DNA from 2 places in the Pseudalkalibacillus sp. A8 genome. Region 1 is predicted to be linked to the other one. Evidence: riboswitches for the same ligand, from Rfam matches in the RefSeq annotation. Region 1 holds a riboswitch; the other holds the start of a gene.
The links. Region 1 has a riboswitch for S-adenosylmethionine ahead of ACJROX_RS17490 (YezD family protein). Riboswitches for the same ligand answer to the same signal wherever they lie in the genome.

Region 1 (4,427 bases):
TATCTCATCAGCATCAATTGTCAATTCACCATCACCATAAAGCTCCATTACTGGTTTTGAAGTTTTTATATTTTCATCCCACTTCGGAAATGGATAGCTGCTATTCATGTGATCACCTCTACAATTTTCCTTTTGTAAACTATATTCATTACCTTTTTAAACATGTTCCTCTGATGATGATTATACGTAAGATAAAAATCCTTAACAGTAAAATGAGCATTTTATTGACATTCTCCTAAAAATGAATTATTATATGATTAACGCCGATAAAGTTGGTTATATAAATGGTGGATAGATTGAAGTCGTAGCTGCAATTGTGTGGACGAATTTAATTGTCTCACAGTCATGCGGGTGCGGTTTTTTTATACAGTCAGAATGATAAATATAACGGTAAACTTTTGGTGAATTTGTAAGATTTTCAGGAGGTACAGTATATGAATACTGGTACAGTAAAATGGTTTAACGCAGAAAAAGGTTTTGGTTTCATCGAAATTTCAGAAGGTAACGACGTATTCGTTCACTTTTCTGCAATTGAAGGTGACGGATTCAAAACTTTAGAAGAAGGTCAAAACGTTTCATTCGAAATCGTTGATGGTAACCGCGGACCACAAGCTTCTAACGTACAAAAAGTCTAAGTATTAAAACTTGAGTCTTATTGGGTGGCATACGTTAGTACGCCACCCTTTTTGCATTTTCTGGGTCCTCAAAAAAAAGACCTTCCAAGAAAAATTGGTTTAAGCTTCCTTTGTGAGAAGAATCATAAAGGGTATTATGTGCTCTACAAAGCGTGCACTAAAAAATGTTTAATCCACATTTTCAACCCCTCTTTTGATCTCCATTTAATCTATTTTTTCAGACAAGGAAACAATTTGAGTAGAAGGGAGTTAAAAGCACGTACGGTAACTGAATCACACTGGCGCGGCCGAGGAGTCGTAAGGACGGAAGAGAGGCAGGGCTTTCGTTGTTTGAGTTATTTTTCGCAATCAGTTGGGTTGTACAGTGGAACTCACAAAATATATTGCATATCACTATCCACCACTTTAGAGAGCACGGAACCTCGGCTGGTATGAAGTTATTGAATCTCACGGAATGACTTACCAGCTAATACATATGAACAAATATAGACGTAAGAACGAGACGACAGTAAAGGCGTCTTTTTTTTATACGTTAAGAAGGAATAACTTTTCAGCGATGTAGCTAATCGACGTAGCAGAAAAGTTTACGAACGAAGTATAAGTGCAGCTAAGGCTCAGCCTTCGCCAAGCCCGAGTATTCTTTTTGTCTTATAATCAAGGCTGATTAGCTATAAGTAAGATTTTGAGAAATGAGTCGAAATCTAAATCCATTAAGGGCAGAACAAAGGATTGGTTGCATCCTGGAGCTTCCTTGTCATATCGAATAAAAAGGCCATTGCCACAGGATAGCTTCAGGCTTTCCTTTAAGCTCACTTTTGCTTTTAGGATTTAAAGGCAACTTGGAACCGCTCGGAACTACTTTCAGAGGCAATTCAATCGCTTGTTATGCTTCAGTCGAAGTATTGAAAGGGAGGGTGATTTTTAATCATGGAAGGAAGGAGTTTGAGGAAGTGATGTTCCGCTGTAACGGACTTGGGCTAAATGAATACAAGAGGAAAAAAATCCAGCGTTAAAAAAAGTTCTTAACCTGGGCATTTAAGACTAGTTTTGATTTTATTGTTGACAATTCCTATCGAACTACTGTAAAATTCAAAAAAATAAGTTGAATCACTTATCAAGAGTGGCGGAGGGACTGGCCCAACGACGCCCGGCAACCTGCTATTGCAAGGTGCTAATTCCAGCAAAATGGAATTCCATTTTGAGAGATAAGGTGCATACCATTTGGTGTACGTGAAACCAGGTCTCTCATTTTTGAGGGACCTTTTTATTTTTCTGAGGAATTCCAAACCTGGTAATTCGTTTGAAGAAAGGAGAGTAGAGAATGTCGAAGGAGAGAGATGAATTAAAAAACATTGTGCCCCGGATAAATGAAATGTTGAAGACTATGAAATTTGGATCCGTCACCTTGGTTGTGCAGGACGGTAAAGTCATTCAGATTGAAAAGAATGAAAAAGTGAGAATAAAATAAAGAGTCTTGTGACAATGACAGTTTCAACAGCAAAACAAACAGATAAGGAATATATTTTAGTTGAAAAGAAAGAAAATGTAGCAACGATAACTTTAAACCGACCGAATCAGTTGAATTCAATAAGTGATTCACTTGCCCATGAACTGGAAAAAACGTTATGTGAGGTTGAAGGGGATAAGTATGTGAAAGCTGTCATCCTCACAGGCGCCGGTAAGCATTTCTCATCTGGTGTAGATCTAAGGAAAGCGTCCGACTACCCGACACGATTGGAGAGGAGCCATCAGAGGTTTGGCGAGCACACCTCGAATTTTTACTGAGAGTATCATTGAAATTATGGTCACTTAAAAAGCCGGTGATAGTCGCTGTTGATGGGAATGTGCTCGGAGGAGCTGCAGACTGGGTATTAAGTTCTGATTAAGCGATTGCATCCGAAAGTGCTAAGTTCGGTGAGCCTGAAATACGCTTCGTTGCAGCACCGCCTACACTCATGATGCCGTGGGTCATTGGGATCCGGAAGGCGAAGGAGTTACTTTTGACTGGGGATGTAATTGATGCTTATGAAGCACGTGAAATTGGAATTTTCAATAAGGTGGTGAAAAAGGAGTAGCTACAAGACGAAGCTTTCAGTTTAGCAAAACGTATATAAAAACTACCTGCATCTGCTGTAAAGCTTACAAAGCAATATCAACAAAACGTTCGAACTGCAAGTGATTCGGGAGGCTCTTGACTACAATGTAGATACTGCGATTTCGATGTTTTTCTTAAACACGGAAAAAGATTTAGAGGGTGTAGGGGTTTTGATAAGAGAAAAAGGTTTTCTTAATAAAGGTAAGCAGACAAGTGAACAATGAATAAGAACTTCAGAATGGCTTTCAACGCGTTAATAAAGTCTCTCTTTTCGAGAGGCTTTTTTATTTCCCTTGAGAATAAAAAAGCTAATGAATAGACAAGAAAAATTGTCCGCATGGTTTGATTAATTTAAAATAGAGGAAAAAGAGTAAAAACGTCTTTATGGAGGTCATTAAAAGGTGCAGAGAAATAAAGAGTTGCATAAGTTCCTTCTTGATAAAGCAGAACAGCTTACAGAAGATTGGTATAATACTTTAGAGAAAAGTGATCCTACAGGGGTATATTCTTCTACCGATCCTGAAGTCATTAGGAATTTGAAACAGCAAAATTATGAATTTCACCTGAATCTGATTGAAATATTTGATAAGGAAGAAGATGAATTTTTCAAGTATTTTGAAGAATGGGTGATTAGAACAGCGAGAGATAAGGATCATATCGAAACTCCCACCCACTATATCATGAGAGAATTCATTCGTGTCCGTAAACAATACATCAATTTGATCAATGATTTCGTGAAAATCCATCCAGATAAGTGTTCCAATGAACAAATCGGGTTATGGAAAGAAATGATCATCAAGGAATCCGATATTGCTATGGTTCGTTTTACCGAAGAAAGGAACAACTATCTTAATGATCAGTTAACTGCTCAAAAGGCGATGATCAATGAGTTAAGTTCTCCAGTGATCGACTTATCCCATAAAATAGGTTTACTACCAATCGTAGGAGATATAGATACTCATAGGGCTAAAACGATTCTTGATAGTACATTGCAGCAATGTTCCGATCGCCATATTGAACATCTTTATATCGATTTATCGGGTGTATTCATGGTCGATACGATGGTCGCCCATGAAATTTTCCAATTGCTGTATTCACTAAGATTGTTAGGGATTGAAACAACTTTATCGGGTATTCGCCCTGAAATTGCGCAAACTGCAGTTCAATTGGGAATCGACTTTGATAATGTGAATATAACGTCAAAACTTTCAATTGCTTTGACCACTAACGAATGATAAAAAATATGTTAGAAAGAGGCGCTTAAAAAAGCGTCTTTTTCATTTTATCCAGGAAGAACTTCTAAGGGTGTTTACCTTTAAGGATGATTGGGAAAAGTCCAAAAAAGGAGGAGGAACCATGTTACTAACTCAAAAACAGATCGAGAATTTCAAAACTCAATTACTATCGATGAGGGAAGAAGTTCTCCAGCGAAACAAAAATAGAGAGGAAAACCTTGATATTGACCAAGTAAGGGGCAATGAGAACCATATGGGGAATGCTGGTACAGCTGAATACGAGCACGCAAGGGAAATGACGCTTTCGCAAAATGATGAACAGTTAATAGATGAAATCAATGAAGCATTACAACGAATTGAAGAAGGTACATTCGGCATTTGTGTTGATACTGGGAAGGAAATTTCAATTGAACGATTAGAGGCCGTCCCTTATGCTAAAAGGACGATCGAAGCACAGAAGGA
Region 2 (4,427 bases), 1.1 Mb from region 1:
GTCTTTTCGTTCAGTCGCATAAAAACTCCATTTAAGGAAAGAAAATAAGAGGAGACAAGTTCTGTAACAAAGATGATTTTATAATGGAGGGCCTAAGTTTATGCAGAAGATGAACAGAGGGATATTGACCGCGCTTTCGGCGATTGGAATTGCACAAGGCCTGAAGATCCTGACGCATAAGAGGTTGACGGGTAAGTGGGATATTAAACAGGTGGTTACGACAGGTGGGATGCCAAGCTCCCATTCAGCGGGCGTATCATCACTGGCTACTTATATAGCAACCAATAAAGGGTCGCGTCACACGGAAACAGCACTGGCAACCATTTTTGGTATGCTCGTCATGTATGATGCCCAAGGGATCCGTCGTCACACAGGTGAAATTGCTCAACTTGTGAACGATTTGGAGGATGAATTCGCTGCATTTTCAGGTGATTTTCCGAGCTTTGAGTTTGTTCAAAGGGATAAGGAACTGAAGGAGATGTTAGGACATCAACCGATCGAGGTTCTTGGTGGTGCAATTTTAGGAGCTATTTTAGGTTATATTTCTGCTAAATGTGAAAATAGGTGAAAGGACTGGACTTTTGTTCGTTTAGGGTGTTGGACTGGACATCACTTAGTTGTATCGAAAAGGAAGTGAATATTAAAAAAGGTTTGTCTCAGTTTAAATGATCGCAAAAATCTAGTCTCTTGAACACCGACTGATTGTTAGCGCTTTTCTATGTTATAATAAATCAGCAATAGAATAGGATTTCTCAAGGGTGGTCGGCACACTCCCAATCGGAAGGGGGTGGTGCTGCATGACGGTATTTGAAGCGTTGATGTTCACTTGCGCGTTTACAACTTTAATTGTTGTAGTACTGTCGTTTAATCATAAAAAATAATCCACCCTTGAGTTAGTCGGCTCAGGTGGATTATTCTACCCTTAGTCGATCCCCTTGCAGGGAACCGTCTATTGCATGACCGTTGGTGTTACCAGCACCTACGGTCTTTTATACTGTATTCCATCTTATCTGATTTTATTATAACCGATATTTGAAGGAAAGAGAACTACATGATACCAAAAGAAACTGTGTTATAACTCTCCTTTCTTTTATCAACACAGATTTCTAATAAATAATTATCAATTTCTTCCTTATCATCTATTATATGTGTTACCCCTTTCAAAAAGATCGTAGTGAAGAGGACAAGCAATTGTTATAAAGTAAAAAAACGCCCCCGATTTTGTACCGATTGAGATTGAAAAACGATAAAACATTTTGATCGATTACCAGTATATAAAGATTTAGGAAAGATTTCATCTAATTAAAACATATCCTTTAGGTTAAATTAAAGTTGAGTAATTTTTCATTACTCGAATAACCGTGTGGAGTGATGTATCGTGGCAAGAAATAAACCTTTGGTACCTAATGCAGAGAATTCATTGAATCAGATGAAGCAAGAAACTGCTAATGAGATGGGTGTTCAACCTGGTGCAAATACTACCTCACGAGCAAATGGTGCTGTTGGCGGACAGATGACCAAACGTCTAGTCGGAATGGCTGAACAGCAACTAAGCAATAAACCGAAGCAATAACATTGCTTTCTAAATAAGAGACCAATTTTTGGTCTCTTTGAAAAATCCATTCACCAAATGCGAGGTCATATCATAAACTATAGTCAACGGAAACTAAAGTAAAATGGTTTAATCATAAATCATTCTTTACTTCGTTGCTTAAACGTGGTAAGATGATAATCAAACTAAAATGAATAATGAAAACTTCTTATCCAGAGAGGCGGAGGGACTGGCCCTTTGATGCCCGGCAACCATCGAATCAATCCATAGATTGAGGAGAACGGTGCCAATTCCTGTAGGATGATCAAACATCCTAGAAGATGAGAGGATCGTTAAAGATATTTACGAACCCTTTTCTTACTGGATAAGAAAAGGGTTTTTTCGTGCATATACGAAAAGCTCTCGATAGAAGTTTCGTTATTATGAAAGGAAAGATGATAAGTGAAAACAGCTATTTTTGGAGCTGGATGCTTCTGGGGAGTTGAAGCATTCTTTGAAAAATTTGAAGGGGTTATCTCGACACGTGTAGGTTTTACAGGCGGTCATGTCGAGAATCCAACATATGAGCATGTGAAGACTGGAGAAACAGGCCATGCGGAGGCAGTCAAGATCCAATATGATCCTGCCGTGATCTCCTATTCCGAATTGCTCAACACTTTCTTTGAAGTCCATGACCCTACCACACGAAATAGACAGGGCCTGGATATTGGTCATCAATATCGTTCAGTCATTTTTTATACAGATGCAAATCAACAATATCTAGCCGCAGAAAAAATCAAGGAATTGGAAGAAAAAGCTGTCTTTAAGCTTCCGATTGTAACCGAAATCCAAGAAGCTTCGATCTTCTATGATGCAGAAGAGGATCATCAAAAGTATTTACAAAAGAATGGTTCGGTCGCTTGCGGCATGTAGTAATGGTGTCCAGCTCAAATACCCTTTCCTTGGTTTTACCCCAAGAAAGGGTTTATAATTGTCGAATAAACTCTCTTAGGAGAGAAAATTGACAAGATATGAAGGGCAAGGAATTTATGTTACGTTTACAGTATTTTGTTCTCGCAAGCGGGATTATCATTTTACTTTCTGTATGCATGGCTGCTTATGGAGATATAGGATCTTCAACCGAAAAAGGACAGGATGAAGGAAACTGGGTAGGCGCTTGGTCTGCAAGTATGCAAGCCCCTTTTGAAGACGGGGTATCCCAAAGAGGATTTGAAAACCAAACGATTCGTTTCATCATTCATCCTCATACCGATGGTGAAAAAATGCGCATACGTCTTTCTAATACATTCGGTTCAGAACCGTTAACAATCGACAAGATAAATGTTGCTGTTTCAAAAAAAGGAGCTGAAATCATTCCGGGGACAAATCGCAAGGTTACATTCGGAGGTGATCAAAAAGTCACAATCCCTGCAGGGGGAAAAGAATTCAGTGATCCGATGTCCTTTAAGGTCAAGAATGCCAAAAACCTCGCGGTCAGTGTTTATGTCCGTGATAAAACCGGACCTGCAACCTGGCATCCCCGTTCGATGCAAACAACATATATTTCAACAGGAGATCATGTTACAGACTCTGATGCTTCTGCATTTAAAACAAAAGAAGAAGCTTGGTTTTGGCTGGATGGGGTGGACGTCATCCCAGATTCTACTGTAAAAGGCTCGATTGTTGTCTTGGGAAGTTCAATTGCCAATGGAAATCATTCGGAGCAGAATGCCAACCATCGATGGACTGACTTTTTAGCAGAACGGTTCAATCAGGAAACAGACACCAAAATGTCTGTATTGAATGCTGGCGTTTCTGCTAATCATTTGATCAACAGTCTACCCGACAAAGGTGAGAATGCCCTGGCAAGACTAGAGCAGGATGTTTTCAGCCAAACAGGGGTAAAGGCAGTGATCCTCAATCAAGGGTTGAATGATATAAGGCATCATCCTGAGTATGATTCGGAAAAAATCATTGAAAGAATGAAGGATATCATCGATGCTTCTCATGACAAGGGGCTTAAAATTTATGGCGGGACCTTAACCCCTTTCAAAGGATCAGGAATGTACACACCGGAAAAGGAAAAAACCCGTAAGGAGGTCAATGACTGGATCAGGACAAGTGGAGAGTTTGATGGTGTCATCGACTTTGACAAAGCACTGAGGGATCCAGAAGACCCTGAACGCTATCTTCCTAAATATGATGCGGGAGATCATCTGCATCCGAATGACGCTGGATATGAGGTAATGGCTGAGACTGTAGACCTTTCAATGTTTGAATAATATACAAGAAGAGCTCTCGATAAAGGGCTCTTTTTTTAGTGGTATAAAAGCACCGATCGGCGTGATTATACTTGGTTCCTGATAACGCATTAAATACTTGCACTTTTCATTGAGACGACTCAAAATATAAGGTATCTATTATCGATATTCATAGGAAAGGATTCAGTGACATGATTGAGATTGGACTGACTGGTTGGGGTGACCACGATTCACTTTACCCAGCAGATATCAAATCAAATGAAAAATTGCAGACCTACAGCAGTTTTTTTCCGACCGTAGAAATCGATTCAGCTTTTTACGCTGTCCAACCGGTGAAAAACTATGAAAAATGGGTGAAAGAAACCCCGGATCGTTTTTCATACGTGGTCAAGGCATACCAGGGGATGACTGGCCATTCAAGAGGGGATATTCCTTTCTCAAGTGAAGAGGAGATGTACCGGCTATATAAAGAGTCTATCAGACCACTAGAAGCTTCCAATAAGCTAAAGATGGTTCTTTTCCAGTATCCACCTTGGTTTGATTGCAATCGCGAGAACGTCGATTTATTAAGACGTACGAAGGAAAGGATGGGCGATATCCCTGTCGCGCTTGAGTTCCGGCATGAGTCTTGGTTC

Region 2: another riboswitch for S-adenosylmethionine. It lies ahead of msrA (peptide-methionine (S)-S-oxide reductase MsrA); the one in region 1 lies ahead of ACJROX_RS17490 (YezD family protein).

Annotation. Positions count from the first base shown of each region.
Region 1 is NZ_CP174509.1:3,395,397-3,399,823, reverse strand. It holds gene ACJROX_RS17500 (SIMPL domain-containing protein) at 1-108, opposite strand, end outside; gene ACJROX_RS17495 (cold-shock protein) at 435-635, shown strand; SAM riboswitch class I at 1,744-1,847, shown strand; gene ACJROX_RS17490 (YezD family protein) at 1,957-2,103, shown strand; gene ACJROX_RS17485 (enoyl-CoA hydratase/isomerase family protein) at 2,118-2,420, shown strand; gene ACJROX_RS17480 (enoyl-CoA hydratase/isomerase family protein) at 2,525-2,710, shown strand; gene ACJROX_RS17475 (STAS domain-containing protein) at 3,132-3,965, shown strand; gene ACJROX_RS17470 (TraR/DksA family transcriptional regulator) at 4,087-4,427, shown strand, end outside.
Region 2 is NZ_CP174509.1:4,452,321-4,456,747, reverse strand. It holds gene ACJROX_RS22905 (divergent PAP2 family protein) at 101-568, shown strand; gene ACJROX_RS22900 (small, acid-soluble spore protein, alpha/beta type) at 1,379-1,573, shown strand; SAM riboswitch class I at 1,758-1,879, shown strand; gene msrA (peptide-methionine (S)-S-oxide reductase MsrA) at 1,994-2,464, shown strand; gene ACJROX_RS22890 (SGNH/GDSL hydrolase family protein) at 2,581-3,813, shown strand; gene ACJROX_RS22885 (DUF72 domain-containing protein) at 3,984-4,427, shown strand, end outside.